Regions from separate parts of the Arthrobacter sp. 01T425 genome, predicted to be linked through region 2. Evidence: riboswitches for the same ligand, from Rfam matches in the RefSeq annotation. Region 2 holds a riboswitch; each other region holds the start of a gene.
What was found. Region 2 has a riboswitch for S-adenosylmethionine ahead of AC1DNG_RS14880 (methionine ABC transporter ATP-binding protein). Riboswitches for the same ligand answer to the same signal wherever they lie in the genome.
Positions count from the first base shown of each region.

Region 1: it holds a riboswitch for S-adenosylmethionine, as region 2 does, so the genes downstream of both, AC1DNG_RS11965 (aminotransferase class V-fold PLP-dependent enzyme) here and AC1DNG_RS14880 (methionine ABC transporter ATP-binding protein) in region 2, are expected to answer to the same signal.
Region 3: it holds a riboswitch for S-adenosylmethionine, as region 2 does, so the genes downstream of both, metX (homoserine O-acetyltransferase MetX) here and AC1DNG_RS14880 (methionine ABC transporter ATP-binding protein) in region 2, are expected to answer to the same signal.

Region 1 covers NZ_JBFTPY010000009.1:148,713-151,981, reverse strand. Annotated here, with positions in the region: gene rsgA (ribosome small subunit-dependent GTPase A) at 1-534, shown strand, start outside; gene hisN (histidinol-phosphatase) at 611-1,441, shown strand; SAM riboswitch class IV at 1,519-1,632, shown strand; gene AC1DNG_RS11965 (aminotransferase class V-fold PLP-dependent enzyme) at 1,667-3,106, shown strand; gene AC1DNG_RS11960 (class I SAM-dependent methyltransferase) at 3,187-3,269, shown strand, end outside.
Region 2 covers NZ_JBFTPY010000013.1:26,138-29,406, forward strand. Annotated here, with positions in the region: gene acs (acetate--CoA ligase) at 1-891, opposite strand, end outside; gene AC1DNG_RS14875 (CoA-binding protein) at 1,199-1,624, shown strand; SAM riboswitch class I at 1,722-1,812, shown strand; gene AC1DNG_RS14880 (methionine ABC transporter ATP-binding protein) at 1,952-2,761, shown strand; gene AC1DNG_RS14885 (methionine ABC transporter permease) at 2,754-3,269, shown strand, end outside.
Region 3 covers NZ_JBFTPY010000006.1:104,104-107,372, reverse strand. Annotated here, with positions in the region: gene AC1DNG_RS09180 (MFS transporter) at 1-315, opposite strand, end outside; gene metX (homoserine O-acetyltransferase MetX) at 482-1,621, opposite strand; SAM riboswitch class IV at 1,633-1,748, opposite strand; gene AC1DNG_RS09170 (bifunctional o-acetylhomoserine/o-acetylserine sulfhydrylase) at 1,932-3,248, opposite strand.

The sequences.
Region 1 (3,269 bases), on a different contig from region 2:
TCCGGCATCGACGCCCGCTCCGACGACGGGCTCTCCGCCCGGCTCGACAAGGACGCGGTATCCCAGCTGCGCGACTACCTCGACGGCAAGGTCACCGTGATGCTGGGCCATTCCGGCGTCGGCAAGTCCACCATGGTCAACGCCCTGACCGGGGCCGAGCGGGCCACGGGAGGCGTGAACGCGGTAACCGGCCGCGGCCGCCACACGTCCTCCTCGGCACTGGCGCTCAAAGTCAACGATGCCCCGGCCGGCAGCTGGATCATCGACACCCCCGGCATCCGGTCCTTCGGCCTGGCCCACGTGGACCCGGACCGGATCCTGCGTTCCTTCCCGGACCTGGAACCGGGCACCGATGATTGCGAACGCGGCTGCAAGCATGACTCCACCGCCGTCAACTGCGGCGTCGACAAGTGGGTTGCGGCCGGGCATGCGGGGCCCTCGGGACCGGCCAGGCTCGCGTCCCTGCGACGGCTGCTGGGCACTGACCCGCGGATGGAAGCGCAGGAAACCAAGGAACTGGGCACCGTCTCCTAGCCGGACCGGCAACGGGGCGGCGGCGCCGTGCCGCGGCCTCCCGCCCGGCAGCCCGGTTTGACGGTAGTTTGGAACCATGAGCCAACCCGCTTCGAGCTACAACGATGACCTGCGCCTTGCCCATGTACTGGCAGATTCGGTCGATTCCCAGACCATGAGCCGCTTCAAGGCGCTCGACCTTCGGATCGAGACGAAGCCCGACCTCACACCCGTCACCGATGCCGACAAGTCCGCGGAAGAGGCCATCCGCGGCCAGCTCTCCCGGTCACGTCCGCGTGACGCGGTCCTGGGCGAAGAGTTCGGCAGCTCGGGCCACGGTTCCCGCCGGTGGATCATCGACCCGATCGACGGCACGAAGAACTTTGTCCGCGGCGTCCCGGTCTGGGCCACCCTGATCGCCCTCGTCGATGAGGGCGAGCCGGTGGTCGGCGTCGTCAGCGCGCCGGCACTGGGCAAGCGCTGGTGGGCCGCCAAGGGTGCGGGCGCCTACACGGGCCGCTCGCTCGCCGCCGCCACACGGTTGAAGGTATCCAACGTCTCCAATCTCGAGGACGCCTCGCTGTCCTACTCCAGCCTTGGCGGCTGGAAGGAACGCGGGAACCTGGATGAGTTCCTGGGCCTGACCGAGGAAGTGTGGCGGACCCGCGCCTACGGTGACTTCTGGTCGTACTGCCTCGTGGCCGAGGGCGCCGTGGACATCGCCTGCGAACCCGAGCTGAACCTCTATGACATGGCCGCCCTGGTGCCCATCGTGACCGAGGCCGGCGGCCGCTTCACCTCGCTCGAAGGCGAGGACGGCCCCTTCGGCGGCAACGCCCTGGCCACCAATTCGATCCTGCACTCGGAAGTGCTCAAGCGGCTCAACCCCGGACTCGACGACCTCTTTCAGGCCCACCCGAACAACTGATCCGCGCCCGTAATAATCCGCTTCACAATCGGCGGCCGCCTTTTCCCCGGCTGCGCCGATGTCCTACGCTCGATGCAGGTCACGAGTGCCAGCGCTAAACCCCGGTTTGCTGGCCGGCAACCCTCCAGTCGCGGTGGGGTGCCCCGGGTGACGACCTGGCCGGTCCGGAACGGACCCGGCAAGCGCGGATTCCCACGGTGTGGGGTCCTGTTCGAGTGAGGTCCCATGACAACTGCCATTTTCCCCGTTGCCCCTGAATTCCATGCACGGCTTGCCCTCGCGGCCCGCCCGCTGGCAGCCGTCACCGGGGCCGAAATCCAGGCCCCGCTGATCACCGGCGGCCACGCGCGCTACGCCAACCTCGACTACGGCGCCTCCGCCCCGGCCCTGTCCGTGGTCTCGGCCTACCTGAACGAAATCCTGCCGTACTACGCGAGCGTGCACCGCGGCGCCGGCTACGCATCACAGATCAGCACCTCCGTCTACGAGAACGCCCGGGACATCGTGCGGGACTTCGTGGGCGGCCGGCCCGGCGATTCCGTGATCTTCACGCGCAACACCACCGATTCCCTGAACCTGCTGGCCGGCTGCCTGCCGCTGCGCGACGGGCGGCCCGCGGGCGAGGTCCTCTACCTCGACATCGAACACCACGCCAACCTCCTGCCCTGGCAGAATGTCCCGCACCGCAGCGTCGTGGCCGCCGCCACCCTCGCGGCCACCGTGGACCGCCTGCGCGACGAACTCGCCCGCGGCGGCGTCAGCCTGTTGGCCGTCACCGGCGCCTCCAACGTCACCGGCGAGATCCTCCCGATCCGGACCCTGGCCGCACTGGCGCACGAATACGGCGCCAGGATCGTTGTCGACGCCGCGCAGCTCGCCCCGCACCGGCGGATCAATATCGCCGCGGACGACGTCGATTACCTCGCCTTCTCGGGGCACAAGCTGTACGCCCCGTTCGGCGCCGGCGTGCTGGTGGGGCGGACGGACTGGCTCGACGCCGGCACCCCGCACCTGGCCGGCGGCGGCGCGGTCCGCGATGCCCGGCTCGACTCCGTCAGCTGGACCACGGGACCTGCCCGGCACGAGGGCGGCTCGCCGAACGTCCTCGGTGCGGCGGCCCTCGCCCGCGCCACCCAGGTCATTGCAGCCCTGGACCCGGAGCAGTGGCAGGCCCACGAGGACGCCATCCGGTCCTTCCTCGTCGAGGGCCTCCAGGGCATCGAAGGGGTAACCGTGCACCGGATCTTTGCCGATTCGGCTTCCGATTCTTCCTCCGCTTCTTCCACTGGAGGCGATCAGCCGGACACCGGCACGATCGGCGTCGTGAACTTTTCCGTGGAAGGCTACGACGCCGGACTGGTGGCCGCCTACCTGTCGGCCGAACACGGCATTGGCCTGCGCGACGGCCGCTTCTGTGCCCACCCGCTGCTCAAGCGGCTCGGCCTGCCCGCCGGCTCCCTGCGGGCCAGCTTCGGCCTCGGCTCACGGCTGGAGGACGCCGAACGCCTGCTGGCCGGCCTGCAGCAGCTGCGGCAGAACGGACTCGGCTGGGATTACGTGGTGGATGCCGGCCGCTGGGTGCCGGCCAACGATACCCGCAGCTATCCCCACTGGGCGCCGAACACCCCGGGCACCGCCGGCGCTGCGCCCTGCACCCTCGACTAGGCAGGATCGGGGCCCGGCGCGGGTGCGGTAAATTCGAAAGGTACCTGAAACCAGCAGGACCTTCCCGAAGGAGATCGCACGTGGCAAGCGCCGGCCCCAGGCTCCACAGCGGAGTCAAGCCGCACAGCGGACCGAAACTGCACAGCGAGCGGCGCCAGGAACT
Region 2 (3,269 bases):
GTCCGCGGGAGTGGTCCGGTTGACCACCAGGACGTGTTCGATGGCGTTGTCGCCGGAGACGGCGGCGTCCGCGTTGTCCTTGACCGGCACGGCGGTGCCGCGGCGGAACTGGCCGTCGGTGGTGACCAGGAGCTTGGCGCCGGTGTCCTCCACCCGGAACTTCAGGGCCTCGGCGGAGAATCCGCCGAAGACCAGGGAATGGATGGCACCGATCCGGGCCACCGCGAGGGTGATGATCACGGTTTCGGGGATGACGGGGAGGTAGATGACCACCCGGTCGCCCTTGGTGATACCGAGATCCAGGAGGGCATTGGCGGCTTTGGAGACCTCGCGCTGGAGTTCGGCGTAGGTGACGGCACGGCGGTCGCCGGGCTCGCCCTCAAAGTGCAGGGCCACCTTGTCTCCGCGCCCCGCCGCTACGTGGCGGTCGACGCAGTTGTAGGCGACATTGAGCCTGCCCCCTTCGAACCAGGTGATCTGCGGTCCGGTGCCGGCCTCGACGTCGGCCGGGATCCGGCGGTGCGCGGTGTGCCAGGGCTTGGTTTGCTCCGTCGCGCCGCCGGGCAGGTCCGCCCAGTCGAGGCGGAGAGCCTGGGTTTCCCAGAACGCAACCGTCTCTGCCTGGACAGTTCCCGCGGTCGCGGCGCCGCCGTGCCGGGGAAGGTGGTTTCCGAAGGTGGTGCTGCGGTGACGCGCCGGCCCATCGGCGGGGACGCCGTGCACTGCGCCGTCCGTGGACTCGTTCAGGGACCATCCCGAAGAGCCGCGAGAGGAGCCGGGCGCGTCACGCAGCCCTGCTTCGTTCGCCGTCGCGTCCGAAGTGGTTTGTGGGAATGCCTCGGACGCAGTCCGGGCAAAGGTGGGCAGGGCGGAAGAATTCTCAGGGGTCATTGCTGCACTCCATCGGTCCTGGCAGTAGCACCCTTTGTTGCTCCGGCTCCCTCGAATTTCACCGAAGGAGGGCGGAGCGGTTGCGTGGGAATGGTCGTCTCACGTCACCGGGGGGTTGCTGCGGCGTCATCGATCCAGGTCTCTCGGCCGCTCGGGATGGTCACTACCTACTAGAACTTCAGATGCACGATTCCGCAAAATCGGCGTCCGGGAGCGCCGTAATATTCGTTCACCCGGCGTGGGTCCTGCCCAAATCATTCATTTATTCGACAATTGCCCGGAAAGGTCGCAGGAGTAAGGTTGATGCATGGCCCATGTTAACGATCCGGCAGTCATTGACCGCCTCATGCGAACCAAAGGCACGTGGGCGGTGGTCGGCCTCACCACCAACGAATGGCGCTCGGCGTATGAGGTCTCCCTCTATGTCCGGGACCGGATGGGCATGACCATCATTCCGGTCAACCTTCCGGGCGACGATGTCCACGGCGAGAAGGGGTACCGTTCCCTGTCTGACATCCCGGCGGAGAAGCACCCGATCGACGTCGTGGACTGCTTCGTCAACTCCCACAGGGTGGGCGCAGTCATAGACGAGGCCATCGCAGTAGGCGCCAAGGCCGTCTGGCTGCAGCTGGGCGTCTTCGACGACGCCGCGACGGACCGGGCCAAGGCCGCCGGGCTGGACGTCGTCGTGAACGCGTGCCCCGCCCGCGAAGGCTGGCGCGTGGGCATCTAACGGCCCGGGAATGACGATCAACAGATCGGGAAGAGTCGGTTACAAAATGTGACCGGCTTTTTCTGTATCCGGCCTCCTGCCGTGTGAGATGGACTCGTAACCATCCCGAGCGGCTGAGAGATCTGGCTCCGTGACGCCGCAGCAACCCCCTCCTTTGAGGACGGTGCTACCGCCAGGACCGATGGAGAACCACTGTGTTCTGAGGCTCCCCGGCTTCGCTCAGCGCTGCCCGGAAGCCAGGACCCAGGGCTTTCCTCGGGCGAGCCCGGAGGAAATCATGAACACGCAGACAGCGGCAGCGCCGCGGCCCCGAGCAGGTGGGGGCCTGTGATCGAGATCCAGAACGTCAGCACGTCATTCGCTTCGGCCGCGGGACCTTTCACGGCCGTCGATGACGTCAGCCTGCACATCAGGCGGGGCACCATCCAGGGCATCATCGGGTTCTCCGGCGCCGGCAAATCCACGCTGCTGCGCAACATCAACCTCCTCGAGCGCCCGACGTCGGGCCGCGTCCTGGTGGACGGCGTGGACCTGGTGACCCTGTCCGACGCCGAGCTCCGGACCAAGCGGCATGACATCGGCATGATTTTCCAGCACTTCAATCTCCTCAACAACCTCACAGCCCAGGAAAATGTGGAGCTGTCCCTGAAGTTCGCCGGCGTCGGGAAGGCGGAACGCCGGCGGCGGGCCGCCGAAACCCTGGAAATCGTGGACCTCGCCGACAAAGCGGGAACGTATCCGGCCAAACTCTCCGGGGGCCAGAAACAGCGGGTGGCGATCGCCCGCGCCCTTGCCACCGGGCCCAAAGTGCTGCTCTGTGACGAGCCGACGTCGGCCGTGGATCCCCGGACGACGTCATCGGTCCTGCAATACCTGGCCGACGTCAACGCCGAATTCGGCATCACAATCGTGGTGGTCACCCACGAGATGAATGTCATCAAGGCCATCGCGGACAACGTCGCGGTCATGGAAGAAGGCCGGGTGGTGGAGCAGCTCGACCTCGCCGAACTCCAGCGCCCCGGTTTCCACCCGGCGACGTCGATCGGCCGCTACCTGGTCTCCGATGAGATCCAGCTGGACCGCTCCGGGAGGGGCACCCACACCACAGCCGCGTCGGAGGGCCTGATCAATGTTTGACCGCATCCTGGAAGTCCTGCCCGAAATCGGCGTCGCCATGGGACAGACCCTCACCATGCTGCTGGTGGCGATCCCGCTGGCGGTGCTGCTCGGGACACCGCTGGGTGTCCTGCTCTACACCATCGGTCCCAACGGGCTCAAGCACAGGCCAAAGCTGCACCGGGTCCTGGACGGGCTGGTCAACCTGCTCCGCTCGTTCCCGTTCCTGATCCTGCTGATCGCGATCATTCCCGTGACCAGGTTCATTGTCGGCACGACCATCGGCACGGCCGCCGTCATTGTCCCGCTGACCCTCAACGCCATTCCGTATTTCGCCCGCTTCGTGGAACAGAACCTGAGCCAGCTCGGCGGCGGAGTGGTCGAAGCGGCACGGTCCATGGGCGCCAGCCGGTCCCAGATCGTCCGGGACGTCCTGATTGTGGAGGCGAAGCCCGGACTCGTCAGCTCCATCACCATCATGACCGTCAGCTTCATCTCCTACTCGGCGATGGCCGGACTGGTGGGCGGC
Region 3 (3,269 bases), on a different contig from region 2:
CAGGAGGATGCTGACCTGGAGCAGCTGCTTGCGGCCGAACTTGTCGCCGAAGTGGCCGAAGACGATGCCGCCGATCGGGCGGGCGACGAATCCGACGGCGTAGGTCAGGAACGCGGCGATAATGCCGTCGAGTTCCGTGCCCGAATTGGGGAAGAACGTCTTGCCGAAGACCAGCGTGGCGGCGGAGGCGTAGAGGAAGAATTCATACCACTCCACCACCGTGCCGGCCATGGAGGCCGTTACTACCTTCTTCAGTCCGGACGTTTTGACGTCCGGCTCGTCTGCGCGCGTTGTCGCGGCGTTTTCCGTGCTCATGTGAACTCCTTCGGTGTCGCCTTCGACACCCTGCGGACCATTGGACTGAGGACGCCCGTGATGTAGGGCACATGGCGTCATTCCCCATGAGTATGGACGCTCCCGCCCTGAGCCTCAACGGCCATTAGTGCAGAGCGCATCTGCAAAAATGCACAAGCGGGCCGGCCTAGTGGCCGAAGAAGGTCCCCCGAAGCTGCCCGCTCAGCTGGCCGATTTCGGTCAGGAAGCCGTCGTGGCCGATCGGCGCTTCAATGATGTGCAGTTCCGGGCCGCCCGGCAGGGCCTCTGCCAGTTGACGGGACTGGGCCGGGAAATACAGGCGGTCCGAGTCCACGGCCGCCACCAGGAACTCGGCGGTGGCCGGAGCCAGTGCCTCCCCGAGGCTTCCGCGCCCCCGGCACACATCGTGGCTCATGAGGGCTTCGGTGATCGCGATGTAGCTGTTCGCGTCGAAACGCCGGGCCAGTTTGCTGCCCTGGTGGTCCAGGTAGCTTTCCACCTGGTAGCGCCCGCGTCCGGCCAGCGATCCGGCTTCCAGGGGCGTCTCGGACTCCTGGGCGTTGCGGCCAAACCGGCCGTCCAGTTCGGCCGCTGAGCGGTAGGTGATGTGCGCGATGCGCCGGGCGAGGGCGAGCCCTGCTTCGGGTTCCGGGCCGCCGTAGTAGTCCCCGCCCTTGAAGTGGGGGTCCTGGCGGATGGCCAGCGTCTGGGCCTGCGCGAAGGCAATCTGTTCGGCGGTGCTGCTGGCGCCGACGGAAATCACGGCGCAGCGCCGGACCCGGCCGGGAAACGTGACGGCCCATTCAAGGGCGCGCGCGCCGCCGAGCGAGCCGCCCAGCACCGCGTACCAGCTGCCGATGCCCAGGGCATCGGCCAGCCGCGCCTCGGCGGCGGCGGTGTCCCGCAGGGTGACCAGCGGGAACCGCGATCCCCAAGGGCGCCCGTCGGGGGCCGGGGTGGAAGGCCCGGTGGATCCGTAGCAGCCGCCCAGGATGTTGATCGAAACGACGAAATACTTGTCCGTGTCCACGGGAGCCCCGGGTCCGGCGAGCTGTTCCCACCAGCCGGGCTCCCCGCTCTCGCCGCGGGTCACGTGTGTGTCGCCGGTCAGGGCGTGTTCAATGAGCACGGCGTTGGAGGCGTCCGCGTTCAGGGTCCCCCACGTCTCGTAGGCGAGCACCACATCCGGCAACGGAGTCCCGGATTCGAGCTGCAGATCACCGATCCTGACGAACTGGACGGTCCCGTCAGGGGTCCGGGATGGTTTGGTTTCGGGAACACCCGTGCGGGTGACGGCAATCGTCATGTGAGGACCTATCTTCGCGCTTGCCCGCCGTCAGCTGACCGGCAGGCCAGGTCTTCACCCGGGGCACCCCGCCGCAAAAGGAGGGTTGCCGGCCAGCAAGCCGGGGCTGTCGCTGGCACTCATGACCTGGTACGAGTCTACGAAACGGGGTGCGGAAATGACGAAGATTATGACTTCCATGTGACAGCCGGACCCGTCAGCACCGCAGACTCCCCACCTTTGACAGCCGTGACCGGCGGGTCGCCCCGAAGTGCCGGCGATTCCCGGTGTCATGCCCGTAAAGGTGGGGAAATTCGGCGTGGGCTTCGGCCTAGGCGGACTTGGCCGCGCGGAATCCGGCGTCGAGGTCCGCCAGGATGTCGTCAATGTGCTCCAGTCCCACCGAAAGCCTCACCAGCCCGGGGTTCACCCCGGCGATCACCTGCTGTTCGGGCGAGAGCTGGCTGTGGGTGGTCGACGCCGGATGGATCACCAGCGACCGGACATCGCCGATGTTCGCGACGTGCGAGTGCAGTTCGAGGGCATCGACGAACCGCTTGCCGGCCTCCGCTCCCCCTGCAATGTTGAACGCCACGACGGCGCCGGTCCCCTTGGGCCCGTACTTGCGGCCGCGCTCGTACCAGGGGCTGGACGGCAGCCCGGCGTAGGCGACCGATTCGACGTCGTTCCGCCCCTCCAGCCAGTGCGCCACCTTCGTGGCGTTGGCCACGTGGCGCTCGACGCGCAGGCTCAGCGTTTCGATGCCCTGGGCGATGAGGAACGCGTTGAACGGGGACACCGCGGAGCCGAGGTCGCGCAGGAGCTGGACCCGGGCCTTGAGGATGTAGGAGAGATTCGCGCCCAGCGCGCCGCCCGCTCCGAGGTCGCGGGCATAGACCAGGCCGTTGTAGGTGGGGTCGGGGGTGTTGAAGCCGGGGAACCGCTCCGGGTCCTTCCCGAAGTCGAAGTTGCCGGAGTCCACGATCACGCCGGCGATCGCGGCGCCGTGCCCGCCGAGGTACTTGGTGGCGGAATGGACCACGATGTCCGCGCCCCACTCGATCGGCCGGATCAGGTAGGGGGTGGAGAGCGTGTTGTCGACAACCAGCGGCACGCCGGCCTCGTGCGCCACCCGGGAGACGCCCTCGATGTCCAGGACGTCCTGGCGGGGGTTGGAGACCACTTCGCCGAAGAACAGCTTGGTGTTGGGCTGGACGGCGTCCCGCCACTGGTCCAGGTTGTCCGGGTCCGCCACGAAGGTCACGGAGATGCCGAACTTCTTCAGCGTGTGCGCGAGCAGGTTGTAGGTTCCGCCATAGAGGCTGGGGCTGGCCACCACATGGTCCCCGGCCTCGGCGATATTGAGGATGGCGAACGTCTCGGCGGCCTGGCCGGAGCTGAGCAGCAGCGCCGCGAGACCGCCTTCCAGGCTGGCGACGCGCTGTTCGACGGCATCCTGGGTCGGGTTGCCGATCCGGGTGTAGATGGGCGCGAGCTCGGCGAGCGCAAAGCGGTTCGCGGCGCTTTCGGCGCTGGGGAACACGAACGACGTCGTCTGGTAGATAGGCAGGGAACGCGCGCCGGTGGCGCTGTCCGGCTCCTGGCCGGCGTGGATCTGGCGGGTTTCAAAGGACCAGGCGTTGGACATTGGTGCTCCTCGAGTCACTGG